Regions from separate parts of the Klebsiella sp. B345 genome, predicted to be linked through region 1. Evidence: predicted binding sites of a transcription regulator. Region 1 holds the regulator's gene; each other region holds the start of a gene.

Evidence for each region. Region 1 encodes Fur, which represses iron uptake genes when iron is present. Its sites were predicted from a motif close to ATAATAATGAGAACNACTATCAA; they were not measured.
Region 2: ACMYSO_RS15520 (TonB-dependent siderophore receptor) is a predicted target of Fur. The motif match lies at 2,424-2,446, and genes of this name have one in related genera.
Region 3: bfd (bacterioferritin-associated ferredoxin) is a predicted target of Fur. The motif match lies at 4,887-4,909, and genes of this name have one in related genera.
Region 4: ACMYSO_RS23680 (TonB-dependent siderophore receptor) is a predicted target of Fur. The motif match lies at 1,679-1,701, and genes of this name have one in related genera.

Annotation. Positions count from the first base shown of each region.
Region 1 covers NZ_CP180443.1:4,491,219-4,499,147, reverse strand. The annotation lists gene kdpD (two-component system sensor histidine kinase KdpD) at 1-1,029, shown strand, start outside; gene kdpE (two-component system response regulator KdpE) at 1,122-1,799, shown strand; gene pgm (phosphoglucomutase (alpha-D-glucose-1,6-bisphosphate-dependent)) at 1,890-3,530, opposite strand; gene seqA (replication initiation negative regulator SeqA) at 3,563-4,111, opposite strand; gene ybfF (esterase) at 4,295-5,068, shown strand; gene ybfE (LexA regulated protein) at 5,202-5,495, shown strand; gene fldA (flavodoxin FldA) at 5,645-6,175, shown strand; gene fur (ferric iron uptake transcriptional regulator) at 6,468-6,920, shown strand; gene chiQ (ChiQ/YbfN family lipoprotein) at 7,004-7,336, opposite strand; gene chiP (chitoporin ChiP) at 7,384-7,929, opposite strand, start outside.
Region 2 covers NZ_CP180443.1:3,301,584-3,309,512, forward strand. The annotation lists gene ssb1 (single-stranded DNA-binding protein SSB1) at 1-394, shown strand, start outside; gene ACMYSO_RS15515 (transglycosylase SLT domain-containing protein) at 486-2,072, opposite strand; gene ACMYSO_RS15520 (TonB-dependent siderophore receptor) at 2,713-4,980, shown strand; gene ACMYSO_RS15525 (helix-turn-helix transcriptional regulator) at 5,059-5,409, opposite strand; gene bamA (outer membrane protein assembly factor BamA) at 6,008-7,929, shown strand, end outside.
Region 3 covers NZ_CP180443.1:2,483,001-2,490,929, forward strand. The annotation lists gene rplV (50S ribosomal protein L22) at 1-238, opposite strand, end outside; gene rpsS (30S ribosomal protein S19) at 253-531, opposite strand; gene rplB (50S ribosomal protein L2) at 548-1,369, opposite strand; gene rplW (50S ribosomal protein L23) at 1,387-1,689, opposite strand; gene rplD (50S ribosomal protein L4) at 1,686-2,291, opposite strand; gene rplC (50S ribosomal protein L3) at 2,302-2,931, opposite strand; gene rpsJ (30S ribosomal protein S10) at 2,964-3,275, opposite strand; gene ACMYSO_RS11790 (prepilin peptidase) at 3,656-4,099, shown strand; gene bfr (bacterioferritin) at 4,107-4,583, opposite strand; gene bfd (bacterioferritin-associated ferredoxin) at 4,657-4,851, opposite strand; gene tuf (elongation factor Tu) at 5,032-6,216, opposite strand; gene fusA (elongation factor G) at 6,287-7,929, opposite strand, start outside.
Region 4 covers NZ_CP180443.1:5,050,691-5,058,619, reverse strand. The annotation lists gene ldtC (L,D-transpeptidase LdtC) at 1-189, shown strand, start outside; gene bhsA (multiple stress resistance protein BhsA) at 432-689, opposite strand; gene ACMYSO_RS23685 (TetR/AcrR family transcriptional regulator) at 936-1,571, shown strand; gene ACMYSO_RS23680 (TonB-dependent siderophore receptor) at 1,812-3,998, shown strand; gene ACMYSO_RS23675 (glycine zipper 2TM domain-containing protein) at 4,055-4,594, opposite strand; gene ACMYSO_RS23670 (NAD(P)/FAD-dependent oxidoreductase) at 4,837-6,141, opposite strand; gene ycfP (alpha/beta hydrolase YcfP) at 6,374-6,916, opposite strand; gene nagZ (beta-N-acetylhexosaminidase) at 6,943-7,929, opposite strand, start outside.

The DNA of each region.
Region 1 (7,929 bases):
GGTAGCGGCAAACTGCATCCGCTGACCCAGCAGCCCGGCCTGACCTCGTGGGATGATGCCATCGCCCACTGGAGCTTCGATAAGGGCCAGCCGGCCGGGGCCGGTACCGACACGCTGCCCGGCGTTCCCTATCAAATTTTACCGCTGAAAAGCGCCTCCCGCACCTGGGGGCTGCTGGTGGTTGAGCCGGATAACCTGCGTCAGTTAATGATCCCCGAGCAACAGCGCCTGCTGGAGACCTTTACGCTGCTGGTCGCCAGCGCGCTGGAACGCCTGACGCTGACCGCCAGCGAGGAGCAGGCCCGGCTCAACAGCGAGCGGGAAAGCCTGCGTAACTCACTGCTGGCAGCCCTCTCCCATGATTTACGTACGCCGCTGACCGTGCTGTTCGGCCAGGCGGAGATTCTGACCCTCGACCTCGCCAGCGAGGGCTCGAAACATGCGCCCCAGGCCAATGAAATTCGCCAGCACGTGCTGAACACCACCCGGCTGGTGAACAATCTGCTGGATATGGCGCGTATCCAGTCCGGCGGCTTTAACCTCAATAAAGAGTGGCTGACCCTCGAAGAGGTAATTGGCAGTGCCTTACGGATGCTGGAGCCGGGCCTTGGCGGGCAACATATTCAGCTGGCGTTACCCGACCCGCTGCTGCTGGTTCACGTCGATGGCCCGCTGTTTGAACGGGTGCTGATCAACCTGCTGGAGAATGCCTGGAAATATGCCGGTTCCCAGGCGCAGATCGGCATCAGCGCGCAGGCCGATGAGAACCAACTACTGTTGAGCGTGTGGGATAACGGCCCCGGGATCCCGAGCGGCAAGGAACAGGCTATCTTTGATAAGTTCGCCCGCGGGCACAAGGAGTCGGCGATCCCGGGCGTTGGGCTGGGGCTGGCTATCTGCCGGGCAATCGTCGAAGTACACGGTGGAACCATCAGCGCCCACACGCGACCGGAAGGCGGCGCCTGCTTCCGTGTTACACTGCCGCGAGAAACGCCCCCGGAGCTGGATGAGTGGCATGGCGCTGCCTGACCCGACAGCGGTGACATTCTCCGGTACGAGTCCGTGTTTATCCTGGGCGTTTCAGGCGCAGTATCGCTTATCTGTCTGAACGGGAAGAACTGGTGATTAACGTACTCATTATCGAAGATGAACATGCCATCCGCCGCTTTCTGCGCACCGCGCTGGAAGCCGACGGCATGCGCGTATTTGAAGCCGATACCCTGCAACGGGGCCTGATTGAAGCCGCTACCCGCAAACCTGATTTAACGATCCTTGACCTTGGCCTGCCCGATGGCGACGGCAATGAATTTATCCGTGAAGTGCGCCAGTGGAGCCAGATGCCGATTCTGGTGCTGTCGGCCCGCACCGAGGAGCACGATAAAATCGCGGCGCTGGACGCTGGGGCCGATGACTATCTCAGTAAACCTTTTGGCATCGGTGAGCTGCAGGCCCGGCTGCGGGTGGCGTTGCGCCGCCACGCCGGGACACAGGCGGATGAGCCGGTGGTGCGTTTCGCGGATATCCAGGTCGATATCCCGGCCCGTCGAATTGTTCGCGGCGAGGAAGAGATTCACCTGACGCCCATTGAGTTTCGGCTGCTGACCGCCCTGCTGAGTAATCCCGGCAAAGTGCTCACCCAACGCCACCTGCTCAACCAGGTGTGGGGACCGAATGCGGTAGAACACAGCCACTATTTACGCATTTATATGGGGCACCTGCGGCAAAAGCTGGAGGTCGATCCGGCGCGTCCGCAGCATCTGCTGACCGAAACCGGCATCGGTTATCGCTTTATGCCGTAACCCGGTACAACAAAAAAGGGCTCCATGACGATCATGGAACCCTTTTATCACGATCTGCCGCTTAACCCATGCGCCAGATTGTCACCTGACTCAGGCGTTTTTCAGCACTTCGCTGACGATCTCAACCGCTTCTTTCTCGATCTGCTTGCGGTGGGCCTCGCCAAGGAAGCTCTCGCAGTAAATCTTATAGGCATCTTCCGTGCCTGACGGACGCGCGGCAAACCAGCCGTTGTCGGTCATCACTTTCAGACCACCAATTGAGGCGCCGTTGCCCGGTGCCGCAGTCAAGCGGGCGGTGATCGGGTCACCTGCCAGCTGGCTGGCGCTGACCATTTCCGGAGACAGTTTCGACAGCGCCGCTTTCTGTGCGGAGGTTGCCGATGCCTGCAGACGGTTGTAGCTCGGCGCGCCGAAGCGGGCAGCCAGTTCGTCATAGTGCTGCTGCGGGTTTTTACCGGTGACCGCGGTGATTTCAGCGGCCAGCAGGCACATGATGATCCCGTCTTTGTCGGTCGACCACGGCGTACCATCAAAGCGCAGGAACGATGCACCGGCGCTCTCTTCGCCGCCGAAGCCGAAGCTGCCGTCGAACAGACCGTCAACAAACCATTTGAAGCCAACCGGCACTTCCACCAGCTTGCGGCCCAGGTCGTTTACCACCCGGTCAATCATCGCGGAAGAGACCAGCGTTTTACCGACGGCCACATCCTGTCCCCACTGCGGACGGTGCTGGAACAGGTAGTTGATCGCCACTGCCAGGTAGTGGTTCGGGTTCATCAGGCCAGCCGGCGTCACGATACCGTGGCGGTCATAATCCGGATCGTTGGCAAAGGCCAGATCGAACTTATCGCGCAGTGCCAGCAGGCCCGCCATTGCGCACTCAGAGGAGCAGTCCATACGGATCGCGCCGTCTTTATCGAGGTGCATAAAGCGGAAAGTTTGATCGACGTGATCGTTAACGATGGTCAGATCAAGCTTGTAAAATTCAGCGATGCGTTTCCAGTATTCGATACCGGAACCGCCCAACGGGTCGACGCCGAGCTTCAGGCCAGCTTTCTGGATTGCCGCCATATCGACGATATCCGCCAGCCCTTCGATAAACGGCTGCACCAGGTCCTGCTCTTTCACATGACCCGATGCCAGCGCTGCGTCGAGAGAGATGCGTTTGACGCCCTGCAGGCCGGCAGCCAGCAGTTCGTTGGCACGATTCTCAACCACTTTGGTGACGTTGGTATCAGCCGGGCCGCCGTTTGGCGGGTTGTATTTGATGCCACCATCTTCCGGCGGGTTGTGGGACGGCGTAATCACGATGCCATCAGCCAGCGGGCCGCCTTTTTTATTGTGCACCAGAATAGCGTTGGAAATGGCCGGTGTCGGGGTGAAACCGTTGTTTTCCTGCACGATAACATCAACACCGTTCGCCGCCAGCACTTCCAGTACGGAAATAAAAGCAGGTTCAGAGAGCGCGTGGGTGTCTTTACCAACGTAGCATGGACCGGTGATACCGTTCTTCGCGCGATCTTCCGCAATCGCCTGAGCGATCGCCAGAATGTGCTGCTCATTGAAGTTATGGCGAGCCGCGCTACCGCGATGGCCTGAGGTCCCGAACTTCACTGCATGCTCTGCATTGCCCACTTCCGGCTTCAGTACATAGTACTGCGCGGTCAACTGAGCGACGTTAATCAAATCACTCTGTTGTGCAGGTTGCCCCGCACGCTTATCGATTGCCATTGCCTGATCCTTCTGATGCAAGGTGAATAAAACTAGATCGTGCCGCAGACTTTCTCAATTAATTCCGCAGGGAACTGCATCGACTGCATGATGTGTTCAATCATGCTGCATTTGCGGCCGGTATTGGTATTGGTGATGACCCACCACGGCGTACCCGGAACCTGTTTCGGCTTGGTCTGGTTGCCGCTTTTCAGCAGGATCCGTGAATCTTCGGCAAAGTAGACGCGGGTGCGTCCGTGCAGAGACTCGGTCGCCTCGGAAAACGCTTTATTATCCAGAGAATAGAGCGTCGTCAGGATCAACATAAAACGGTTAACCGCGCGTTTTTGTTCGGCGTACTCATCTGATAACAGCAGTTCGCGCATGGCGCGGACTTTATCTTTCGCCGGGTTCGCAGGTTTAACCTCAACGACAGGAGTCGCTGACGGTGCCGGAACCGCTTTCGCGATCGGTGCGGTAGTCTGGGAAGCGGCGGAAAATTTCAGCATGCGCCGTAAAATGTCGGATGCACTCTCACCAATATGCTGGGTGTGGCTGGCAATATAGCGATAGAGATCATCATCAACTTCAATTGTTTTCATCTTAATCCAGTGCGATATCTTATTCTGAATACAAGTTGTCAGGATTATAAGGACAAATCCTGACCGCGAATAGCGTCAAACCAGGATGGCGGTAAAACTCAGATAGCTCTGGGTCTTGCAGCCGGATGGCAGAATGTCCAACATAATACCCTAACCCGACGAAGCGAAAAAAAGAACTTTGCCATGAAATTAAATAGCCGCGCGCAATCTGCACAAAATCCGCACAATAATTCTCCTGTCATCCTCGTCCACGGTCTGTTCGGCAGTCTCGACAACCTCGGGATCCTCGCTCGCGATCTGGTCAGTGACCACGATGTTGTGCAGGTTGATATGCGCAATCATGGGCTTTCCCCACGTTCGCCAGAGATGACCTACGCGGCAATGGCGCAGGATCTGATCGATACACTGGACGATCGGCAGATTGAGAAAGCCACGTTTATTGGTCATTCGATGGGCGGCAAAGCAGTGATGGCGCTCAGCGCCGTGGCAGCCGAGCGCATTGATGGCCTGGTCGCTATCGATATTGCCCCTGTGGATTATCACGTACGGCGCCACGACGAAATTTTTGCCGCCATTAATGCCGTCACCACCGCCGCCTCGACCACCCGCCAGCAGGCAGCGGCCGTTATGCGTGAACATCTGCAGGAAGAAGGTGTGATTCAGTTCCTGCTGAAATCTTTCGTCGACGGCCAGTGGCGCTTTAACGTACCGGTGTTATGGGACCAGTACCCGCACATTGTGGGTTGGGAACCCATCCCGGCGTGGCCGCATCCGGCGCTGTTTATCCCAGGCGGGAATTCACCTTACGTCACCGATGCCTATCGTGACACCCTGCTCGCCCAGTTCCCGCAGGCGCGGGCCCATGTGATTGCCGGAGCCGGCCACTGGGTCCATGCCGAGAAACCGGAGGCCGTTTTACGCGCAATTCGCCGCTATCTGAGCACGCGACAGGCCTAACTGGCTAAAAACTGCCCGACCGCGCAGCAGAATGCCCGCGGTCGTTGGCGCAGCGGTTCGCCTGATGTATTATGGCGCGCTATCTGTGTCGGCTATAGCCCGACAACCTGTTTCCCCGAAGTCACTCAGAATCATGGCAAAAGAACAAACGGACCGTACGACATTAGATTTGTTCGCAACCGAGCGGCGCCCGGGAAGACCAAAGACCAATCCGCTTGCGCGCGATGAACAACTGCGCATCAACAAACGTAATCAGCTCAAGCGCGATAAAGTTCGCGGGCTGAAGCGTGTTGAGCTAAAACTCAACGCGGAGGCAGTAGACGCACTCAATGAGCTTGCGGAAGCACGCAATATGAACCGCAGCGATTTGATCGAAGAGATACTCATGACTCAGCTGGCAGCCCTGCATCGCCAGGATAAAGCCTGAAAATCCTCAAAAAAACGCTTTCATGTAGCAGAGTGTGCAGTCGGGCGTGATTGCTGTTTCCGCCCCCTCGCCTGTTCTGCTATGATTGCCGTTATCTGCGGGCATTACGCCACTACCACATTATTAAGTTTCAAGAGGTTATTTTACTCATGGCAATCATCGGCATCTTTTTTGGCAGCGACACGGGCAACACCGAGAATATTGCAAAAATGATTCAGAAGCAGCTTGGTAAAGATGTTGCTGATGTTCACGACATTGCCAAGAGCAGCAAAGAAGATCTGGAAGCCTACGACATTCTGCTGCTCGGCATTCCTACCTGGTACTACGGTGAAGCACAGTGTGATTGGGACGATTTCTTCCCGACGCTGGAAGAGGTCGACTTCAACGGTAAACTGGCTGCGCTGTTTGGCTGCGGCGACCAGGAAGACTATGCAGAATATTTCTGTGATGCATTAGGCACCATTCGCGACATTATCGAGCCGCGCGGCGCCACTATCGTGGGCCACTGGCCGACGGCGGGCTACCATTTTGAAGCCTCTAAAGGCCTGGCGGATGACGACCACTTCGTCGGTCTGGCTATCGATGAAGATCGCCAGCCTGAATTGACCAACGAACGTGTCTCGCAGTGGGTGAAGCAGGTTTCTGAAGAGCTGCATCTCGAAGAAATCAAAAACGCATAATGATCAAACGGCGTTACCTTATGGTTTCGCCGTTTTGATAGGTAAAAGCAATAAAACTAATAGCTACAAGTTTTTAACTTTTAACCACATATCTGTACAATGTCCTCTGATTCGATGAGGTCAGGTGACGCAGTTTGTAACTGGCACCTCGTTTTTAACAGCATACAAGGCACGATGCTTGCGGTTTTCATTTCAACATGGCAGTTCTATAATGAGACGCATTACATCGGGTGATTCTCTGTATTACTTCCGCTGATGGAAGTAGATCGATTAGCAACAGGACAGATTCCGCATGACTGACAACAATACCGCATTAAAGAAGGCTGGCCTGAAAGTCACACTTCCACGATTAAAAATCCTGGAAGTTTTGCAGGAACCGGATAACCATCACGTCAGTGCGGAAGACTTATACAAACGCCTGATCGACATGGGTGAAGAAATTGGTCTGGCTACCGTTTACCGCGTACTGAACCAGTTTGACGATGCAGGCATTGTTACCCGCCATAATTTCGAAGGCGGTAAATCTGTTTTCGAACTGACGCAGCAGCATCATCACGATCACCTTATCTGCCTTGATTGCGGCAAAGTGATCGAGTTCAGTGATGACTCTATTGAAGCGCGCCAGCGTGAAATCGCTACCCGTCACGGCATCCGTCTGACCAACCACAGCCTGTACCTGTACGGCCACTGTGCAGAAGGCGATTGCCGCGAAGATGAGCATGCACACGACGCGGTGGAAAAATAAGTTTCCCGCGTGCAAACAGTAAAAAGCCAACCTGACGGTTGGCTTTTTTTATGCACTGATTATGCGGAGTTGGCAGGAGGTTATCAGGGTTTGGTATTGTTGCTGCGGATCTCTTTCCAGATCTGGTCGCAACGCGCCTTCACCGCCTGATCGTTGCCGGTGCGGGTCGCCAGAATACACTGCTGGTAATCGAGGACTCGTACGCTTTCCTGGTTGGCGAACTGCTGATGCTGCTTATCTTCTTTCAGCACATCCAGCACGCTCTGGCAGGCCTGGACTTTGTCCGGGTTACCTTCCGCCGTATTAATGCAGGCGCTGTAGGCATCTTTCAGTTTTGTATCTTCTTTCGGCGCAGGAGACTGCGTACAGGCTACCAGCCCTGATGCCATTAGTGCGATGAGCAATAGTTTCTTCATCATTAACCTCTCAGAGTTGCGGCAGGTTCAGGCCTGCCGCGACGGCATCAGAAAATAGTGAACGGGGCAATAACCATGAATTTCACGTCACGCTCATCCTGGAAGATGTTGCCATAACCACCGCTCCAGCTCGGGATATCGGAGTGGTTGTCGTACTGCGTGAAGTGCAGTTTGAACAGCGTACCTTTGGCTCGCCCGTCCTGGACGGTATACATGGCATCCAGGCTGTAGGCAGACTCTTTCAGACGGGTATCCGCGTTGTAATAAGCGTCCGGCGTGGACATTCTGCCCGGCTTAGCATCCCATGCGTAAACGTATGATGCGCCAAACGCCCAGCCCGGCATGTTCCAGTTTTTCATGTCATACATCGCGCCGAAGAACACCGCTTTTTCACCGTTGGCGTTGAAGTCAGAGCGGTTATCCCACCACACATCAAGACGACCGTTGGACGACGCATAGGTTGGGGTCATACGCTGCAGGAAGTAACCCTGCTGACCGTCGGCTTTCACCCAGGTCCCTTCCAGGCGCAGGTCAAGCACATCAGCGACCTTGTAACCGAAGGTCAATGCCTGCAGCCAGGCGGTACCGTCGTA
Region 2 (7,929 bases), 1.2 Mb from region 1:
GACCGGTGAGATGAAAGAGCAGACTGAATGGCACCGCGTTGTGCTGTTCGGCAAACTGGCTGAAGTCGCTGGTGAATACCTGCGTAAAGGCTCGCAGGTTTACATTGAAGGCCAGCTGCGTACCCGTAAATGGACCGATCAGTCCGGTGCAGAAAAATACACCACGGAGATCGTGGTCAACGTCGGTGGCACCATGCAGATGCTGGGCGGCCGTCAGGGCGGTGGCGCTCCGGCAGCGGGTGGCCAGCAGCAGGGCGGTTGGGGTCAGCCTCAGCAGCCGCAGGGTGGCAGCAACCAGTTCAGCGGCGGCGCGCAGTCTCGTCCGCAGCAGCAGGCTCCGGCCGCACCGTCTAACGAACCGCCGATCGATTTCGATGACGATATCCCGTTCTGAGGCCAGCCTTAGTCGCGGTTGTTAGCAAATGATAAAAAGCCCCGTTTATCGGGGCTTTTTTTATGCCTGTCGATCGCTCATCTGTCTCAACTTACTGCGTGGCAGGTGTGGCAGGTGTGGCAGGTGTGGCAGGTGTGGCAGGTGTAGCCTGGCTCTTCGCGTCTGTGCCCGTCGAGCTGGCGTCTGCGGTAGCCTGCTGCTTACGCGCCATCTCATCGATGATCAGCCGGTAGGCGATGTAGTACTTATAGATATTGCTGACGTAGGTCACCGTCTCGGAACCGATCTTTTCTGCGGCCAGGTACTCAACGTTGCCAAACCAGATATTAGGGTCAAAACCGCGTTTTTGGGTCTCTGTACGTAAACGGGCGATCCGCGCCGGGCCGGCGTTATAAGAGGCGAATGAAAAGAGCGCCTTATCGAGTTTCGTCATCGGCTCGTCACCATAGTAGCGATCGATCATCCAGCGCATGTATTTCACCCCGGCATGAATATTCGGATCCAGCTTGTTGATATCTCCGACTTTGAGCTCTTTGCCGGTCCGTGGCATCACCTGCATCACCCCGATGGCGCCGACGTGGCTGCGAACCGATTGATTAAGGCGTGATTCCTGATAGCCCTGCGCCGCCATTAACAGCCAGTCGACATCATACTCATCGCCATATTTACGGAAAATATCCACCATGGTTAAAAATTTGCGTCGCTCCTTCTGGGCGGCGGCATTTTTGACATATTTCGCGTCTTTCAGGTAGCGAAGCAGAATAGTATTGCCCAGCTTGCTGCCCTGACCGTTGGCTTTGATAAAGCTATTCAGCGAGGCGAGAAGCTGTGGGCTGTTCTTACGTACTGCCCAGCCGATGCTGGCATCGTCGCGTAGCACAATATCCTTGTGGACCTGAATTTTGGGGAAAACCTGCTGCCAGAACAACGCGATATGGCGGTCAACGACGGTCAGTGGGATCAGGCCGGCGTTCAGCATTTCAATCAGATCTTCATCCTCGAGCGATTCCGGAACGGTTTCGATAATTACCGGTGGCTGCGAAGCTTTGGCCAGGCGTGCATTGAGGGCTAGCAGACTCTGGTAATAGCTGGAGGACTGGCGCACATAGACTTTCTTACCAGAAAGCTGCTCGAGACTGCTTACCGCCGGGGTTCCCGGGGCGCTCAGCAGCAGCTCCTGGACGTTGGCGTAGACCGGCGCGGTGAAGTCCGCCAGCTGTTTACGCTCATCGGTCAAGGTGAGGTTGGCGGCGATAATATCGCCTCTGCCAGCTTCGAGCTCGCTGAAGAGCCGGTCGCGGGCTACGGGAACAAAGACGATGCGCACCTTCAGATGGCGATGCCTGAGCTTCTGCTCTTTCATCAGCTGTTGGTTAAGGCTGCGTTCGTACTCGATAAAAATATCATGCGTTGCTCCGCGCTGGGTGCCTTTATCGATAAAGAAAAAGGTCTTGCTGTAGGTAGTTAATACCCGGATCACCCGCCGGTCGAGCATGCCGGGTAGATCGCCTTTCCAGGGCTTCAGCATCTCTTCCGTATGGACTTCCAGCGTCTCTCGTTCCTCATCGGACGGCGGTTTCTTTTCTGTGGACGCCGCAGAAGCCACGGCGGTGAACTGCAGGGTCGCAAGGCAGGCAAAGCAGACGATAGCGTATCGGGAAAACGAGAGGATGTTCATGGAGTGACGCTCCGCAGATGCATCCTTTTATTTTAGCCAACTCTACGCCGTTAGCCCGTTCCTTTACCGGATAAAATGTGAGAGATCTCCAGGCTATCCCTGACCTATTTCCCGCTGCGCTGGGAAATATTTTCCACCAACAATATACGATACCTATGACCATTAAATATGGGATAAGCATATAAATAGCCATTAACCATTGTGAAGATAATATGAGTAAATAATGTTTATTTTGTGATTGTGTTATTCATTTTATTAAGTTAGTTACCTGTTAATTTATTTTTCGTTTTTTCTATCCTGTTGTTTTACCGCGTTAATCTAAAAATGGCAGGATTATTTAATATTATCAACTTGATAATGAATCTCATTTCTAATAACGTGATGGAGCACAATAATCATATTCAGGGCTGATCGGAAAACGCTATCTAAGAATAGTGCGGAACGCGTATTTCTTCATTTTTGATAAGGCGAAAATTTATATTCTGGCCGCAGGCTATTGCTATCCCGTTCATTGACCGGGAGGGGCTTCTCTACGCCAGAACCAGGCAGTCAGTGCTACGCATGGAAATGATGACCGTTATTTATCTGAATGATGGAAGTGCCGCGCCCCGGCAGCAACAAAGAAAACAGGGCATATTTCATGAAACAATACTCGAACTACTCGTTGGCCGTGCTCATTCACGCGGCTATCTGGGGAGTGGTGTTACCTGCGCAAGCCGCCGATAGCAGCACCTCAAAAGAGACGAAAACCGCCAGTACCTCCACCGCTGCGCAAGAGAACGAAGAGACCATGGTGGTCACCGCCGCCAAACAAACCTTACAGGCCCCTGGCGTATCAACGCTGACCGCCGATGAGATCCGCAAACACCCGCCAGCCCGCGATATTTCAGAACTTATTCGTACCCAGCCAGGGGTGAACCTCACCGGTAACTCAACCAGCGGCCAGCGTGGTAACAACCGACAAATCGATATTCGCGGCATGGGGCCTGAAAATACCTTAATTCTGATCGACGGTAAGCCGGTCACCAGCCGCAACTCGGTGCGCTATGGCTGGCGTGGCGATCGGGATACCCGCGGCGATACCGGCTGGGTGCCGGCGGAGATGATCGATCACATTGACGTCGTGCGCGGCCCTGCAGCGGCACGCTATGGCAACGGCGCCATGGGTGGGGTGGTGAATATCATCACCAAACCGGTGAATAACGAATGGCATGGTTCCTGGAACACCTACATGAACGCGCCTCAGCATCGTAAAGAGGGGTCGACCAAACGCACCAACTTCAGCCTTGAAGGACCGATGTCGGACAGCGTCAGTTTTAATTTATGGGGCAACTTGAGTAAGACCCAGGCCGATGCCCAGGATATTAACTCTGGTCATGAGGCCGATCGTACCGGTAGTTATGCCGGTTCTTACCCGGCCGGACGCGAAGGGGTGGTTAATAAGGATATCCACGGTAAGGTGCGCTGGGAATTTGCGCCGATGCAGGCGCTGGAATTCGAAACCGGCTACAGCCGCCAGGGCAACCTCTATGCGGGGGATACGCAAAACACCAATACCAGCACCCTGGTGAAAAGCATGTACGGTAAAGAGACCAACCGGATTTACCGGCAGACCTATGGCATCACCTGGACCGGCGGTTGGGATAACGGCGTGACCAGTAACAGCTATGCGCAGTACGAACACACCCGCAACTCGCGAATGAATGAAGGGCTGGCGGGGGGCACCGAAGGGATCTTCTCCAGTAACGAATTCTCGGATATCGATCTCGCGGATGTCCTGTTGCACAGCGAGGTCAACATACCGTTTACGCTGGGGTTCGAGCAGAACCTGACGCTGGGTACTGAATGGAACCAGCAGCGTATGAAAGATGGCACCTCGACGTCGCAGTCGCTCTCTTACGGCTCAATCGACGGCATTTCGACGTCCGGCCGTACGCCTTACAGCAGCGCTGAAATTTTCTCGCTGTTTACCGAAGACAATATCGCGCTGACCGATAGCACCATGCTGACGCCGGCCCTGCGCTTCGACCACCACAGCATCGTCGGCAATAACTGGAGCCCATCGCTGAACTTGTCGCAGGGGCTGAGTGATGACTGGACCCTGAAACTGGGTATTGCTCGCGCCTATAAAGCACCAAACCTCTATCAGCTCAACCCTAACTACATTCTGTACAGCAACGGCCAGGGGTGCTACGCCAGTAGTTCTGCCTGCTATCTGATGGGTAACAGCGACCTGAAGGCCGAGACCAGCGTCAACAAAGAGATCGGTATTGAGTACAAGCACGAAGGCTATCAGGCCGGGATCACCTGGTTCCGTAACGACTACCACAATAAAATTGAGTCCGGGTATTCGGCCGTCGGTACGGCCAGCAACGGGACAACCAATATCTACCAGTGGGAGAACGTTCCTAAAGCGCTGGTAGAAGGGCTGGAAGGGTCGCTGAACGTGCCGGTAGGCGAAACGGTCAACTGGAGCAACAACCTGACCTGGATGCTGCAAAGCAAGAACAAAACCACCGGTGACCGACTGTCGGTGATCCCGGAGTTTACCCTTAACTCGACGCTGAGCTGGCAGGTCCGCGAGGACTTCTCGCTGCAAAGCACCTTTACCTGGTACGGACGCCAGAAACCAAAACGCTTCAATTATAAAGGCGAAGCGGTGTCGGGTAGCGAGCTGAACGAGCTGAGCCCGTACAGTATCGTTGGGCTGAGCGGGACCTGGGATGTGAACAAAAACCTCAGTCTGACCAGCGGTATCGATAACCTCTTTGATATTCGCCACTATCGTGCCGGGAATGCGCAAACCACCGGAAATTCTACCACCGGAGCCTATTTATACGGTGCCGGTGCCGAGACTTATAATGAGTCCGGACGAACGTTCTATGTCAGCGTAAATACCCATTTCTAATCGTTGAGCGACAGGCCGGGAGTGTGACAGCTCCCGGCCTGTTATTTTCATCCTCGAATGCTTCATCCGCAGGTGACATCAGGATTGCATACAAATATGCCGGCGAAATTGTGTCGGGGTCACCGAATAATACTTTTTAAATGTCCGGTTAAATGCACTAAGGTCTTCATATCCGGACATGATGCAAATATCCACAATACGGAAAGCAGGTTGTCTTTGTAATAAATCTCGGCATAACAACATCCGCTGCTGCCGAATATACTCCATCGGCGACATGTTAAAGTGATGACGGAACAGGCGGAAAAGGTGCCACTCTGAGTACCCGGAAAATGCGCTTAGCGCGTTCACGGTGAGTTTTTTCTCGAGGTTGTTTTTTATCCAGCGTACAAGCTCGTTCAGTACGGACTGCTGGATCTCATTTTTACGCATGATGCATGCTCATTCGGGAGTGCGGCCCCTGCGCCACACGGTAAGCGACGGCAGGTAGCCTGGTAAATGCCTCACCTTCCCTGGTAAGGCGCCACTACTTTTCTATTAGATACAACAATTGGCTTGTTGTGATGCTCCCATTAGCCTCTGACACTCTATTCTGTGAATTTGAGGAAAATATGAAGGATTCATACCAATCATCTCTTTTATATACTGTGGGTACCGCCATGGCTTCTGCATAATTTATTCAAGATCTCTTCATTTTAATTTCGGTTTTTCAGGGTAAATTGCCCCTGTTCCTGGTTTATTCCAGAGGGCATCATTCCTAACAAGATCTTTTCCCCCTTTCATCCCAATTTGAAAGGGGGCTTTTTATTTTATAAATTACAAAAGTCATAGTGATATTTATTCTGTCTGCAAGATGTTGCTCTGACTGCTTCAGTAGAACGAAGTTCCGTTAAATTTAATTTTTTTCACCATTCACTAACATCCATTTTTTCTCCATTGTTTCACCATAATGAAGTGTAATTCTGCGCCGTGCTTACGCAAATCCCAGCAGAATTCTGCTATCGCCAAATATCTCTTAGACAAAACGTCCATGCTAAAGAAAACTAATATTATTGTCGGGTTATTACTTTCGCCATTTACGCTTTACGCATCAACCACCTACACCGTTGATGATATTCGTTTTGAGGGGTTGCAGCGCGTTACTGTCGGTGCAGCGCTCTTAAGCATGCCGATCCATACCGGGGAACCGGTGTCTAATGATGATATTAGCGAGTCGGTGCGTGCGTTATATGCCAGCGGTAACTTTGAGAATGTGCAGATCCTGCGCGATGGCAGCACGCTGGTGGTGCAGCTGAAGGAGCGACCGACGATTGCGAAACTCAGCTTTTCAGGAAACAAATCGGTAAAAGATGACGCCCTGAAAGACAACCTGTCAGCCAGCGGCATTACCGAGGGCAGCGCGCTGGATCGCAACGCGATCAGCGAAATAGAAAAAGGACTGCAGGATTTCTACTACAGCGTCGGGAAATACAGCGCTCAGGTCCATGCGGTCGTCACGCCACTGCCGCGTAATCGTGTCGATTTAAAATTTGTCTTTCAGGAAGGGATCTCCGCGACGATTGCCCAGATTAATATCATTGGCAACAACGCGTTCTCTGAGGAGACGCTGCTGGACCACCTTCAGTTGCGGGACCATATTCCATGGTGGAACGTGGTCGGCGACAAGAAATACCAGAAGCAAAAAATGGAAGCCGATCTCGAAGCCCTGCGCAGCTATTATCTCGATCGCGGCTATGCACGCTTTACCATTAATTCCAGCCAGGTCAGCATCACCCCGGATAAAAAATCACTGTACCTCACGATCAATATTTCCGAAGGCGAACGCTATAAGGTCACTCGCACCGTCGTCAGTGGTGAGATGGCCACCCATGGTCAGGAAATCGAAGCGTTAGTGCAGCCTTTGTCCGGCACATGGTATAGCGGGGCAGGTATTACCGGCGTTGAAAATAGTATCAAAAAACGCTTTGGCAAATACGGCTATGCCTGGCCGCAGGTGACGACCCGTCCGGAAATCGATGATGCCCAAAAGAGCGTGATCCTGCACATTAATGTGGATGCCGGGCGCCGCTATTCCGTACGCCAGATCCGTTTCACTGGGAATGACACCTCTCGCGATGCCGTCCTGCGTCGTGAGATGCGGCAAATGGAAGGCTCATGGTTGAACGACGAGAAAGTCCAGCAGGGGAAAGAGCGGCTGGATCGCACGGGCTACTTTGAGACGGTAGAGAAAGACATTGTACCGGTTTCCGGCAGTCCGGATCAGGTTGACGTGGTCTATAAAGTGAAGGAGCGCAATACCGGTTCGTTTAACGTTGGTCTGGGTTACGGCACCGACAGCGGTATCAGCTATCAGCTTGGAGTGACTCAGGATAACTGGCTGGGCACCGGCAACAGCGTCACGTTTAACGGGACGCGCAGCAGCTATCAGTCCTATCTTGAACTGGGTATGACCGATCCCTACTTTACCGTGGATGGCGTGAGTCTCGGCGGTAAAGTTTTCTACAACAGCTATGATGCGTCCGATGCGGATACCGGGAGTTATAACCAGCAAAGCTATGGGCTGGGCGGCAATCTTGGCTTCCCCATCAGCGAAAATAACTCGCTAAGCCTCGGCCTGGACTATGTCCATAACAAGCTGACCAATATGGAGCCGGAGCTGACGACGTGGAATTACCTGAATTCACGCGGTATTTATCCGGATGTCGTGACCAAAGACGGCAACAGCGGTGCCGAGTATAGCGCCAACGACTTCTTTGCCAGCCTGGGCTGGAGTTATAACGATCTCGACCGCGGCTTCTTCCCGCGCTCCGGGAATAAAAGCAGCCTGAGCGGAAAAGTTACCGTGCCGGGCTCCGATAACAGCTATTACAAAATCACCCTCGATAGCACACAGTATGTACCATTTGATGAGGGGAAAAACTGGGTCTGGATGGAGCATCTGAAAGCGGGATA
Region 3 (7,929 bases), 2.0 Mb from region 1:
GGCCTTCGTCTACGAAAATTTTCGCAACTTTCAGATCGTCAATGTCAGCGCCATCGTTGTGTTCAGCGTTAGCAATGGCAGATTCCAGTACCTTCTTGACCAATACAGCAGCTTTCTTGTTGGTGTAGGTCAGAATATCCAGGGCCTGCGACACTTTCTTACCGCGAATCAGGTCAGCTACAAGGCGAACCTTCTGAGCAGAAGAACGAGCATGGCGATGTTGAGCTAAAGTTTCCATCTCTTCCTCCTACCTTATTTCTTCTTCGCTTTTTTATCAGCAGCATGGCCGCGATAAGTACGAGTCGGTGCGAATTCACCCAGTTTGTGACCAACCATTTCGTCGGAAACAAAAACTGGAACGTGCTGACGACCATTATGGACAGCGATGGTCAAACCGATCATGTTAGGAAAGATCGTTGAACGACGGGACCAAGTGCGCAGGGGCTTCTTGTCTCCGCTTTCCACCGCTTTCTCTACCTTCTTCAGCAAGTGCAGGTCAATAAAAGGACCTTTCTTGAGAGAACGTGGCATGGCTTATCCTCTAATATTATTTGCTACGGCGACGTACGATGAATTTATCAGTACGCTTGTTGCTGCGGGTCTTCTTACCTTTGGTCTGCAGGCCCCACGGGGATACCGGGTGCTTACCAAAGTTACGACCTTCACCACCACCATGTGGGTGGTCGACTGGGTTCATCGCAGTACCGCGAACGGTAGGACGAACACCACGCCAGCGTGCAGCACCTGCTTTACCCAGAACGCGCAGCATATGCTCAGCATTGCCAACTTCGCCCAGAGTAGCGCGGCAGTCTGCTTCGACTTTACGCATTTCACCAGAACGCAGACGCAGGGTGACATAAGCACCATCACGAGCAACGATCTGAACGTAAGTACCAGCGGAACGTGCCAGCTGACCGCCTTTACCTGGTTTCATTTCTACGTTATGAACGGTAGAACCAACCGGGATATTGCGCATCGGCAGGGTGTTACCTGCTTTGATTGCAGCATCAACGCCAGACTGAATCTGGTCGCCAGCTTTCAGGCCTTTAGGGGCCAGGATGTAACGGCGCTCGCCATCTTTGTACAGAACCAGCGCGATGTTCGCGGAACGGTTCGGATCGTACTCAAGACGCTCAACAACTGCCGGGATACCATCTTTGTTGCGTTTAAAGTCAACAATACGGTAAGCCTGCTTGTGGCCACCACCGATATGACGGGTGGTGATACGGCCATTGTTGTTACGACCACCGGATTTGCTGTTTTTTTCCAGCAACGGAGCAAAAGGTTTGCCCTTGTGCAGCTCAGGGTTAACCACTTTAACAACGTGGCGACGACCCGGAGATGTCGGTTTACATTTAACAACTGCCATTGTATTACTCCTCCGACTTACTCAGCGCCGCCAACGAAGTCCAGATTCTGGCCTTCTTTCAGGGTGACGTAAGCTTTTTTCCAGTCGCTACGACGACCGATACGCTGTCCGTGACGTTTAACTTTCCCTTTAACTACCAGGGTGTTAACGACTTCGACTTCGACTTCAAACAGTTTCTGCACAGCAGCTTTGATTTCTGCTTTAGTCGCGTCTTTAGCAACTTTGAGAACGATGGTGTTTGTTTTTTCCATCGCAGCAGACGCTTTTTCAGAAACGTGCGGTGCGCGCAGCACCTTCAGCAGACGTTCTTCACGAATCATGCCAGCATCTCCTCAACTTGCTTAACAGCATCAGCAGTCATTACGACTTTGTCGAAGGCGATCAGGCTAACCGGGTCGATACCAGTTGCATCGCGTACGTCAACCTTGTGCAGGTTGCGCGCAGCCAGGAACAGGTTCTCGTCCAGCTCACCGGTGATGATCAGCACATCTTCCAGAGCCATGTCTTTCAGTTTCTGTGCCAGCAGCTTAGTTTTAGGCGCTTCAACAGAGAACTTCTCGACAACGATCAGACGATCCTGACGTACCAGTTCGGACAGAATGCTTTTCAGCGCGCCGCGGTACATCTTTTTGTTAACTTTTTGACTGTGGTCCTGCGGGCGAGCAGCGAAGGTCACGCCACCGGAACGCCAGATCGGGCTCTTGATAGAACCTGAACGCGCACGGCCGGTACCTTTCTGGCGCCACGGCTTTTTGCCTGAACCAGTTACTTCAGCACGAGTCTTCTGAGCACGAGTACCCTGACGAGCACCAGCTGCATAAGCAACAACAACCTGGTGTACCAGCGCTTCGTTGAAATCACGACCGAAGGTAGTTTCGGAAACAGTCAGCGCGCTCTGCGCGTCTTTCAATACTAATTCCATTGCTATCTCCTCACGCCTTCACAGCTGGTTTAACGATCAGGTCGCTACCGGTTGCACCCGGGACAGCACCTTTAACCAGCAGCAGGTTGCGCTCAGCGTCAACACGTACTACGTCCAGGCTCTGAACGGTGACACGCTCATTACCCAGCTGACCTGCCATTTTCTTGCCTTTGAACACTTTGCCCGGAGTCTGGTTCTGACCGATAGAACCCGGAACGCGGTGAGACAAGGAGTTACCGTGAGTAGCGTCCTGGGTACGGAAGTTCCAGCGCTTAACGGTACCGGCGAAACCTTTACCTTTAGAGGTACCGGTTACGTCAACTTTTTTAACGTCAGCAAACAGTTCTACGCTAATGCTCTGACCTACGGTGAATTCTTCGCCGTCAGCAAGACGGAATTCCCACAGACCACGGCCAGCTTCTACGCCAGCTTTAGCGAAGTGACCAGCTTCCGGCTTGGTTACACGGTTAGCTTTTTTAGCACCGGTGGTAACCTGAATTGCGCGGTAACCATCGTTAGCCAGGTCTTTAACCTGTGCAACACGGTTTGCTTCAACTTCGATTACGGTTACTGGGATAGATACGCCATCTTCAGTGAAGATGCGGGTCATGCCCACTTTTTTACCGACTAAACCAATCATTGTTTCAACCTCTCAATCGCTCGATGACCTGATTAACCCAGGCTGATCTGCACGTCTACACCGGCAGCCAGATCCAGACGCATCAGAGCATCAACGGTTTTCTCAGTTGGCTCAACGATGTCAACCAGACGCTTGTGAGTGCGAATTTCGTACTGATCACGCGCATCTTTGTTGACGTGCGGGGAGATCAGAACGGTAAAGCGCTCTTTGCGGGTCGGCAGCGGGATCGGACCACGAACCTGCGCACCAGTGCGCTTGGCAGTCTCGACGATTTCCGCGGTTGATTGATCGATCAGACGATGATCAAACGCTTTAAGACGGATACGGATTCTTTGGTTCTGCATGAGACCAGAGCTCCAATTATTTATAGACGAAATGATTACTCCTCATACCCATTACGATTGATGGGAGAGTGTAACCGTTCTTACATAGTTCCCCGATTGGGAACATTGTTTGATAGCTAACTGCTCTATCAGGGTTCATATCGAACCAGCCTGCCAATTTTGACAGGCCCGCGCATTATACGCAAATTCCGGCCTTACGCAAGTACTGCATACAAAATCAGCAATCATTTTTGCGTACCTGACTGGTCAGGCACTGCAACACTCTGAAATAGGTGCAAAACATCAGAATACCGCTCGAGATTGTCAGCTCTGTCTTTTGCCACTGGCCACCCTTTCTCCCAGACTCTGGGTTACAACTCCGCAGCCAGGGCAATGAATCGATGACGCTCCCCTTCTTACTTGTCTATAGCAGTTTTACGCTCGCACTGTGCTGGTATGATTTGCGGGATGGGTTACTTCCTGACCGCCTGACCTGTCCCCTGCTCTGGTGTGGTCTGCTCTATTATCTTTGCCATTCCCCAATCAAACTGGAACAAGCCGTTGCTGGTGCCATCGCGGGCTATCTCGCCTTCGCATTGATCTACTGGCTTTATCGCGGGATTCGCGGTTATGAAGGATTAGGCTATGGGGATGTCAAATTTCTGGCCGCCCTCGGCGCATGGCATGGCTGGCAACTGTTGCCACAATTGATCTTTATGGCCTCACTTCTGGCCTGTGGCGGATGGCTGATTTTGATGCTGTCGGGTAAAACGGAGGGGTCATTAAACAACCCGCTGCCATTTGGCCCTTTTTTGGCTGCAGCGGGTTTTTGGTGTGGATGGTAAACGCGAGTTAGTCAGCCACTTTGATCTGCGACTGGAGGTAGTTCGGCAGCCCGATTTTACCGATAAGATCTAACTCGGTTTCCAGCCAGTCAATATGGCCTTCCTCATCGGTAAGAATTTCGATCAGCATGTCGCGACTAACATAGTCATGAACGCTATCAGCATAGGCGATCGCTTCACGCAGATCTTTTGCGCCTTCAAGCTCCAGCCTTAAATCAGATTGCAACATCTCCTCGACATCTTCACCGATGCCCAGTCTTCCGAGATCCTGCAAATTTGGAATGCCTTCAAGAAACAAAATCCGCTCGATGTATTTATCGGCGTGTTTCATTTCATCTATGGACTCATGATATTCAACATCATTGAGACGCATCAGGCCCCAGTTCTTGAACATTCTGGCATGAAGAAAGTACTGATTTATTGCGACAAGCTCATTGCCCAATAATTTATTGAGATAACTTATGATTTTGACATCACCTTTCATTATATAGTCCCTCCGCTTCCACTTATTGAAGCGTAGTTCGGGCTATATAGATGTCAAAGAAAAGCTGGAGCGCTTAAGCGATCTCCTGGTATTCAGGCATGCGGGTTAATTCATCTTCCATAATCTCGCGGGCCGCGCGGACGCACTTACCGCATTGATTTCCCACAGGAATGAATTTACGCAGTTGCTGAAAAGACTGAGGATGAAATTGACGCACGGCCTGACGAATTTTTTTATCGTTTACACCATTACACAAACAAACGTACATACCGACTCCCGTTCAATTTATGATCAAAAGTGTAAATGAGAATGGTTATAATTACAATAGACTATTGCTGAAATACCGAGAGCGAAGCACGTTTTAATCAAGCAACATCTTTACTGCCACCGTAAATGACAGACAGCAAAAAGGGCGCCGAAGCGCCCTTTTTAATTCAGAACTAATAAATTAGCCCAGAACTTTAGCTACAACGCCCGCACCAACAGTACGGCCGCCTTCACGGATTGCGAAACGCAGACCATCGTCCATCGCGATCGGGTGAATCAGGGTAACAACCATTTTGATGTTGTCGCCCGGCATTACCATCTCTACGCCTTCTGGCAGTTCGATGGTACCAGTCACGTCAGTTGTACGGAAGTAGAACTGCGGACGGTAGCCTTTGAAGAACGGAGTATGACGGCCGCCTTCATCTTTGGACAGGATGTACACTTCAGATTCGAATTTGGTGTGCGGCTTGATAGAACCCGGCTTAGCCAGTACCTGACCACGTTCGATTTCTTCACGTTTGATACCACGCAGCAGAACACCAACGTTCTCACCAGCACGGCCTTCGTCCAGCAGTTTGCGGAACATTTCAACGCCAGTACAGGTAGACTTAGCAGTCTCTTTGATACCAACGATTTCAACTTCTTCGCCAACTTTAACGATACCGCGCTCTACACGACCGGTAACAACAGTACCACGGCCAGAGATAGAGAATACGTCTTCGATCGGCAGCAGGAACGGCTTGTCAATCGCACGCTCTGGTTCCGGGATGTAAGAATCCAGGTAGCCAGCCAGCTCAACGATCTTAGCTTCCCACTCTGCTTCGCCTTCCAGCGCTTTCAGAGCAGAACCACGGATGATCGGAGTGTCGTCGCCCGGGAAGTCGTACTGAGACAGAAGTTCACGAACTTCCATTTCAACCAGTTCCAGCAGCTCTTCGTCATCAACCATGTCGCATTTGTTCAGGAACACGATGATGTAAGGAACGCCTACCTGACGACCCAGCAGGATGTGCTCACGAGTCTGCGGCATCGGGCCGTCAGTCGCAGCAACAACCAGGATCGCGCCATCCATCTGAGCAGCACCGGTGATCATGTTTTTAACATAGTCGGCGTGGCCCGGGCAGTCTACGTGTGCGTAGTGGCGAGTCGGGGTGTCATATTCAACGTGGGAAGTGTTGATGGTGATACCACGAGCTTTTTCTTCCGGTGCGTTATCGATCTGGTCGAATGCACGAGCAGAACCACCGTAGGTTTTAGCCAGAACGGTAGTGATTGCAGCGGTCAGAGTAGTTTTACCATGGTCAACGTGGCCGATAGTACCGACGTTGACGTGCGGTTTTGTACGTTCAAATTTTTCTTTAGACACGGCTATATTCCTTACTATAGTGCTCTCCCCATCAGGAGAGAGCACGGGATTTTGGTTTTAACCCTACGGCTTATTTACCACGGGCTTCAATTACGGCCTGAGCAACGTTGTTCGGTGCGTCATCATACTTCAGGAATTCCATGGAGTAAGATGCACGACCTTTGGTCAGGGAACGCAGCTGAGTTGCATATCCGAACATTTCAGACAGCGGAACTTCAGCATGAATCTGTACGCCAGTAGCGTTAGATTCCTGGCCTTTCAGCTGACCACGACGACGGCTAAGGTCACCGATGACATCACCAGTGTTCTCTTCCGGAGTCTCTACTTCAACCTTCATGATCGGCTCAAGCAGAACTGGTTTCGCTTTCTTAAAGCCATCTTTAAAGGCAATAGAAGCAGCCAGTTTAAACGCCAGCTCAGAGGAGTCAACGTCATGGTAAGAACCGAAGTGCAGACGCACACCGAGATCAACTACCGGGTAACCTGCCAGCGGACCAGCTTTCAGCTGTTCCTGGATGCCTTTATCAACGGCCGGGATGTATTCGCCAGGAATTACACCACCTTTGATGTCGTTGATGAACTCGTATCCTTTCGGATTTGAGCCCGGCTCCAGTGGGTACATGTCGATCACAACGTGACCATACTGACCGCGACCACCAGACTGCTTAGCATGTTTACCTTCGATATCGGTAACTTTAGAGCGAATTGCTTCGCGGTAAGCAACCTGAGGTTTACCGACGTTCGCTTCAACGTTGAATTCACGCTTCATACGGTCAACGATGATGTCGAGGTGCAGTTCACCCATACCGGCGATAATGGTCTGGTTAGATTCTTCGTCAGTCCATACGCGGAATGACGGGTCTTCTTTAGCCAGACGACCCAGAGCCAGACCCATTTTTTCCTGGTCAGCTTTGGTTTTCGGTTCAACAGCGATGGAGATTACCGGCTCTGGGAATTCCATACGCTCCAGAATGATCGGCGCATCCGGGTTACACAGGGTGTCACCGGTAGTTACGTCTTTCAGACCGATAGCAGCAGCGATATCGCCCGCGCGAACTTCTTTGATTTCTTCACGTTTGTTAGCGTGCATCTGTACGATACGACCGAAACGCTCACGTGCAGATTTCACGGAGTTCAGGATGGTATCACCAGAGTTAACCACACCGGAGTAAACGCGGAAGAAGGTCAGGTTACCCACGAACGGGTCGGTAGCAATTTTAAATGCCAGAGCAGCAAACGGCTCTTCATCGCTAGCGTGACGCTCAGCCGGAGTATCTTTACCGTCGTCCAGAATACCGTTGATCGCAGGTACATCAACCGGGGATGGCAGGTAATCAATTACCGCATCCAGCATCGCCTGAACACCTTTGTTCTTGAACGCAGAACCACAGGTTACCAGGATGATTTCGTTGTTCAGAACACGCTGACGCAGAGCTTTTTTGATCTCTTCTTCAGTCAGTTCTTCACCACCCAGGTATTTCTCCATCAGCTCTTCTGAAGCTTCAGCAGCGGACTCGATCAGGTTCTGGTGCCATTCGTCAGCCAGTTCCTGCATGTCAGCCGGGATATCTTCATAAGTGAAGGTAACGCCTGCGTCTTCTTCGTTCCAGTTGATGGCTTTCATTTTCACCAGGTCAACAACACCGGTGAAACCTTCTTCAGCACCAATTGCCAGCTGCAGCGGGACCGGAGTCGCGCCCAGACGGGATTTGA
Region 4 (7,929 bases), 560 kb from region 1:
CACCAGCCCCTGTCCAAACATCTGGATGACGATCCGCAAACTCTGCCGATAGTCCTGAACAGCACGATGGAGAGCTTTAAACAGTCACCGGCAACCAATCAGGAGGTGATGAACTACGCCATGGAACTGCGCTCAGGCATGCCGATTAACGTGACCCGCCACCATGTGGCGCACGAGCAAGCAATGTAAGGGAATCAGTCGGGCTCCCGACATGAAAAAAAACCGCCTGCAGGTAACCTGACAGGCGGTTTTTTTATGGATATCTCACAAACAAGATAACGCGAAAGGTCGACATGCAGCGGTCTCATAAAGGGGTGAGAACCGCCTCACGTCTGTGGCATAGCAGGGAACATCTTACAGCGTACTACTCGCGAGCTGATAAAGGGGTCAGGCTCGCGTATTGTCAGTGGCATGACAGGGGTAAAACAGACTTATTTATAGATAACAGCTGTTCCGTGCAGGGTGTTCGGACCCGTGACGGAAGTAATACGGAAAGAGGTGGCGCCCATTTCTTCCGCTTTTTGTGCCAGCTGATCTTCCAGAGAACCTAAGTTGGTGCCAGCGGTCGCGGAAACGGTACCAATTTTGTGTTGGTTAGCTGGAGTGGATTGCACTTCAACAGCAGCAAAACTGGCGAAAGAGAGAGAGCTCAGCACAGCGGCCAGCGTCAGAGTTTTGATGTTTTTCATGATTATTATACCTATGCAGATGATTTTAGTAGGGTCGCAAGAATTAACTTAACGATCGATAGGTAAATATTAATGTGATCCATATCACACGTCAAATCATTTTTATAACGATCGTTTATTTATTTATAAACAACTTAAAATTCATACATATATGAATTATTTATTTTTGCGGGTTCGGCGCTGGTAGGTTGCGGCGTTTATTTTTATAATGCCCACTCAACAAACCAACATAGGTACAGCGGCACCATGACAACTGACGTTCAAAGTTGCGTAAAAAAAAGCCGTGGCCGACCAAAAGTGTTCGACAAGGAAGCGGCGCTGGATAAGGCCATGGCACTTTTCTGGCAGCACGGCTACGAGGCAACTTCTCTTGCCGATCTTGTAGAAGCGACCGGGGCAAAAGCGCCGACGCTGTATGCGGAATTCGTCAACAAAGAAGGGTTATTCCTGGCGGTACTCGATCGCTATATTTCGCGCTTCGCGGCCAGGCACGAAGCGGTGCTGTTTGCCGAGGATAAATCTGTCGACCAGGCGTTGCGCGACTACTTCACCGCCATCGCGACCTGCTTTACCAGCAAAGATACGCCGGCGGGCTGTTTTATGATCAACACCTCAGCGGCACTGGCGGCCTCGTCAACCGATATCGCCAACACCATCAAATCGCGCCATGCGAAGCAAGAGCAGACCCTGGCCCAGTTTCTGCAGCAGCGTCAGCTACGCGGAGAGCTCCCGGAAAAAGGTGACGTCCAGCAGCTGGCGCAGTTTTTGAACTGCGTTTTACAAGGGATGTCTATCAGCGCGCGCGAAGGCGCTGACTTCGAGAAACTGATGCGCATCGCCGACACCACGCTGCGGCTGTGGCCACAAATCCTTCAGCACTAATCTGCACTGCCGCCCGGTGACACTCGCCACCGGGCCTTCACTCCCTTCCTGCTTTAACCTTATTTTTATTAATGTTTTCATATTATTAAGTCGTTATTTTGTTGTAAATGATATTGATAACGATAATCAATATGTGCAAAATTCGCATTTGCTTTTCGAAATATTTCAGTCTGTAACCGTCGGGGCATCAGTCCCGGAATAAAAAAACAACGCTGCAATTAACTCATAAAAGGAATGCGAATGAACACGCGTCTCTGGGTGCTTAACCCACTGCTGCTGGCTACTGCCCTGCCCGCGTTTGCCGCACAGGTCGATGAAGAAAACATTATCGTGAGTGCCAACCGAACCCATCGCACCGTCGCCGAAATGGCACAAACCACCTGGGTTATCGAAGGTCAGGAAATTGAACAGCAGGTACAGGGGGGCAAGGAGTTTAAAGACGTACTGGCCCAACTGATCCCCGGTATTGACGTCAGCAGCCAGGGACGCACTAACTACGGTATGAACATGCGTGGCCGGGCCATCGTGGTACTGATTGACGGCGTGCGCCTCAATTCATCCCGTACCGACAGCCGCCAGCTCGATTCTATCGATCCGTTCAATATTGAACACATTGAAGTGATTTCTGGTGCCACCTCTTTGTACGGCGGTGGCAGTACCGGCGGCCTGATCAATATCGTCACCAAAAAAGGTCAGCAGGAACGCCAGGTGGACCTTGAGCTCGGCGGTAAAACTGGTTTTGCCAACAGCAACGACCATGACGAGCGAGTGGCGGCGGCAGTCAGCGGTGGAACCGATCACGCTTCCGGGCGTTTATCTGTCGCCTATCAGCGCTTCGGTGGCTGGTATGACGGCAATAACGATGCGCTGATCCTTGATAACACCCAGACCGGCCTGCAGCATTCTGACCGCCTGGATGTCATGGGTACTGGGACGATTAACATCGACGAAAACCGCCAGCTGCAGCTGGTGACGCAATACTATAAAAGCCAGGGGGACGATTACGGCCTCTATCTTGGCAAAAATATGTCGGCAGTCACCGGTGACGGGAAAGCCTACACCACCAACGGGCTGGACTCTGACCGCGTTCCCGGTACCGAACGCCATCTGATTAGCCTGCAATATTCCGACGCCGATTTCTATGGCCAGAACCTGGTCAGCCAGATCTACTACCGCGACGAGTCGCTGAGCTTCTATCCCTTCCCAACGCTCAGCAAAGGCCAGGTCAGCAGCTTCTCCTCCTCAAAACAGGATACCGATCAGTACGGCGCGAAAATCACCGTCAACAGCCAACCACTTGACGGCTGGGATCTGACCTGGGGACTGGATGCCGATCACGAGACCTTCAACGCCAACCAGATGTTCTTCGACCTCAATACCTCGATGACATCCGGCGGCCTGCACAACGACGCGATTTACACCACCGGCCGCTACCCGGGCTACAGCATCACCAACCTGGCGCCGTTCCTGCAAAGCAGTTATGACCTTAATGATATCTTCACCCTGAGCGGCGGCGTGCGCTATCAGTGGACGGAAAACCGGGTCAATGATTTTGTCGGCTATGCTCAGCAGCAAGACGTGGCGAACGGCAAAGTCAACTCGGCTGATGCCATCCCGGGTGGCAAAACCGATTACGATAACTTCTTGTTTAACGCCGGGATTGTCGCCCACCTCACCGACCGCCAACAGACCTGGTTCAACTTCTCACAAGGGGTCGAGCTTCCGGATCCGGGGAAATACTACGGCATCGGTAAATATGGCGCGGCGGTAAACGGCAACTACCCGCTGCTGTCGAGCGTCAACGTCGGCGACTCGCCGTTGCAGGGGATTAAGGTCAACTCCTACGAGCTGGGCTGGCGTTACACCGGCGATAACCTGCGCACGCAGCTGGCGGCATACTACTCCACCTCAGACAAAACCATCGTCGTTAACCGCACCGATATGACCATCGACGTACAGTCTGACAAGCGACGTATTTACGGCGTGGAAGGCGCGGTTGACTACGCCTTCCCGCAGAGCGACTGGAGTACCGGTGCGAACTTCAACGTTCTGAAATCGCAGGTGAAGACGGATGGTAGCTGGCAGAAATGGGATGTCACCCTTGCCTCGCCATCGAAAGCCACCGCCTGGGTCGGCTGGGCGCCGGATCCGTGGTCACTGCGCGTGCAGACCCAGCAGGTCTTCGATCTGAGTGACGCCAGCGGCAACAAGCTGGATGGCTACAACACCGTCGACTTTATCGGCAGCTATGAACTGCCGCTGGGTAAACTGACCTTCAGCATTGAAAACCTGCTGAATGAAGATTATGTCACCGTCTGGGGTCAACGAGCGCCGCTGCTGTACAGCCCGACCTACGGCAGCAGCTCACTGTATGAGTACAAAGGTCGCGGACGCACCTTTGGTCTGAACTACGCCCTGAGCTTCTGATAAAAAAAGCCCCCCAGCCTGAAAGGATGGGGGGCTTATGGTGAATGGCATCTTTTTTACGCTTTATTGTTCAGAATTAACTGGCCGTTGTTGTCCAACGGAATTTGCGTGCCGGGATCGCGATCCATACGGATTTTGCCCTGCTGGTCGCCAATTTTATAAGTGACGTCGTAACCCAGCATTTTATCCGACTTATCGTACACCGTTTTGCAGCGCTGCTGCGTTGTGGTGTAGGTATCGCCTTCCTGCATCGCCCCCTGGATCTGGTTGCCGGCATAGCCGCCACCCAGCGCGCCCGCTACTGTCGCTACGCTACGACCGCGACCGCCGCCAAACTGATGACCGATAACACCACCCGCCACGGCACCCAGTACCGAACCGGCAATGCGGTTTTCATCCTGCACCGGACGACGATGGGTTACGGTGACGTTACGGCACTCCTGACGCGGGGTTTTTACCGTCTCTTTAATCGGTGTACTGGAAACCACCTGCGCATATTGCGGTCCGCGATCTAACACGTTCAGACCAGCGACGGCTGCTACGCCCAGCGCGGCAGCGACGCCAATCCCTATACCCGCCAACATTGATTTATTCACGGGACATCCTCCCTTGTTGCTGATAACCGTAATTTTGCGATCGCGCAGGGAACCTTGCAAATGAGAAAGCGGATGAAAAATGCGAGAAGCAGCGGCAAATAGCGGGGATTCAGAGGAATCTGAGACGATATAGCGAGCAAAGCAGACGGATATTCTGGAAATAACCCGGCGAGTCGACGCTTCGCCGGGTGATGGCTCCGGACAGGCTGATGGCCTGCTCCGGACGCTAATGATTCAGGACATTAGTGCAGTTTCAGACGCGGGCGAATAATACGGTTGATACGCCCTACCAGCATCATCAGCCCGGTTTTGCAGTACCCGTGCAGCGCAATCTGGTGCATGCGGTACAGCGAGATGTAGACAAAGCGCGCGATACGCCCTTCCACCATCATCGAACCGCGCATCAGGTTACCCATCAGGCTGCCGACCGTCGAATAGTTGGACAGCGACACCAGGGAACCATGGTCTTTATAGACGTAGGATTTCAGCGGTTTGTCTTTCATCTGCGCCAGAATATTGTTCAGCGCGCAGGTAGCCATCTGATGCGCGGCCTGCGCACGTGGAGGTACGAATCCACCTTCCGGGCGCTCGCAGGAGGCACAGTCACCGATAGCATAGATGTCCGGATCCAGCGTCGTCTGCAGCGTTGGCTGCACCACCAACTGGTTAATGCGGTTGGTTTCCAGACCGCCGATCTCTTTCATAAAATCAGGCGCTTTGATCCCCGCAGCCCAGACCATCAGGTCGGCATCGATAAACTCGCCATCCTTGGTGTGCAGGCCGTTGGCGTCGGCGCTGGTGACCATGGTTTTGGTCAGCACGCGCACGCCAAGCTTGGTCAGTTCGCTATGCGCCGCGCCGGAAATACGCGGCGGCAACGCCGGCAGAATGCGCTCACCGGCTTCCACCAGCGTCACGTTCAGCGCGTCGTTGGTCAGCCCTTTGTAACCGTAGCTGTGCAGCTGTTTCACCGCATTATGCAGCTCAGCAGACAGCTCAACGCCGGTCGCCCCGCCGCCGACGATAGCGATATTCACTTTACCGTTAGCACCCAGGTTGGCCGAGTACTTCAGAAACAGGTTCAGCATCTCCTGGTGGAAACGACGCGCCTGGTGCGGATTATCAAGGAAAATACAGTTTTCTTTGACGCCCGGGGTGTTGAAATCGTTGGAGGTACTCCCCAGCGCCATCACCAGGGTGTCATACGGCAGCTTACGTTCCGCTACCAGCAGTTCGCCCTTCTCGTCACGCAATTCCGACAGGGTAATGGTTTTGGCTTCACGATTGATATCCGCTACGGAACCCAGCTGGAACTGGAAGCCGTGATTGCGGGCATGCGCCAGGTAGCTCAGCGCATCAACACCTTCATCGAGTGAACCGGTCGCCACTTCATGCAGCAACGGCTTCCATAAATGACTATGGTTACGATCGACCAGCGTGATTTTCGCTTTTTTATGACGTCCCAGCTTTCTTCCCAGCTGAGTCGCCAGTTCCAGCCCGCCAGCGCCGCCACCTACGATGACGATTCTTTTCAATGGTGTAGTCACGAGACCCCCTAAAATTATTAACCAATTGTTAATTAAAAGTTATAAAAATAGCTCTTATTTAACAACAGGTTACAACAGTGAAACCATTCAGCGATATTGAGAATACCATGAACGGGTCATTGGTCATACCAAAATTGATATGCATCAAGTTTTACCGCATGTTTTTTGAGCGGGCAATAAAAATGGCATAAAAAACCCGCTGTATGGTCATACAACGGGTTGTGGGGAGGGGTCAGCCGAGGGTCTTAAAGGCTTTTATACGCTGCAGATGCGGTGAGATGTTTTTGAATTTATGGGTCTGCTCGTTATCCCAGATTATCTCATAGTAGTGATGTAGCAGGTCAGCGGAACGCTGGCTGTCCAGCGCCTCATCCTGACGAGAGAGAATCACCAGGCAACGGTCGCGATTTTTTTCGCGGAAGTTGTTCACGCATTTGGTGCCGATATCCGCGTACTCTTCAGGCCGGTCAATCTTGCCTTCCATGTTTTCAGCCGGAAACAGATTGGGGTTGAAAACCGCCTGACGGACATCGCACAGAAAGCCGATCCGTTCTGCCCAGTAACCGCCCAGACCCACACCGCAAATCAGCGGCCGATCGTCGGTATTGAGCTGCAGCATTTTGTCGACCTCTTTTAACAAATGCTGCATATCATGTTTCGGGTGCCGCGTGCTGTAACTTATCAGGCGCACATCGGGATCGATAAACTGCAGCTGGAGCACCTTTTCATGGTTGCCGGGGCTGTTTGAGTCAAAACCGTGTAAATAGATAATCATCGCATCCTCACCAGACTTCAGGTCAATTACGCAGACTTCGCCTCTTGCCAACGCGCGTGGAGCTGTTCCAGCTGCGCATTAACCGTCTTCCAACGGGCAGAATCCCTTAACTCCTGACGGGTAAATGAACCTTTATGATACAATTTCGTAACACGCTCTGCTTTGATCGGCGACAGGTTATCCAGCACGCTGACCGCCCCCTTACGATTATTGCAGACCAGGATCATATCGCAACCGGCATCCAGAGAGGCCTGCCCGCGTTCAGCATAGCTGCCCATGATTGCCGCCCCTTCCATCGACAGGTCGTCGGAGAAAATCACCCCGTCAAACCCTAGCTCGCCGCGCAGCACCGTCTTCAGCCAGTGTGCCGAACCGCTGGCCGGACGTGGGTCGACGTCGCTGTAGATAACGTGTGCCGGCATAATGGCATCGAGGCGGTTCTCCGCCACCAGGGTGCGAAATACCGCCATATCCCGGGCCCGGATCTCGGCTTCTGCGCGAGGGTCACGCGGCGTCTCTTTATGAGAATCGGCGGTCACTGCGCCGTGTCCCGGGAAGTGTTTGCCGGTGGTTTTCATACCAGCGTCGTGCATCCCGTCAATAAAGTGACGGGCAATGGCCAACGCTTTCTGCGGATCCTCATGATAAGAGCGCTCGCCAATGGCGGCGCTGATATGCCCGACGTCCAGAACCGGCGCAAAGCTGATATCAATGTCCATGGCAATCATTTCGCTGGCCATTAACCAACCGGCCTCGGCCGCCAGCGCCCCACCAGCTTCCATACCCAGCAGGGCAGCAAAAGATTGCGCGGCAGGCAGACGGGTAAAGCCTTCACGAAAACGTTGAACGCGGCCCCCTTCCTGATCGACCGCCACCACCAGATGGTTGCGTGAAGCCTCGCGGATCTGGCGAACCAGTTCCCGTAGCTGTGCCGGATCGTGGTAGTTACGGGTGAATAAAATCAATCCGCCAACCAGAGGATGCGCCAGAATCTCGCGCTCTTCTGCATCCAG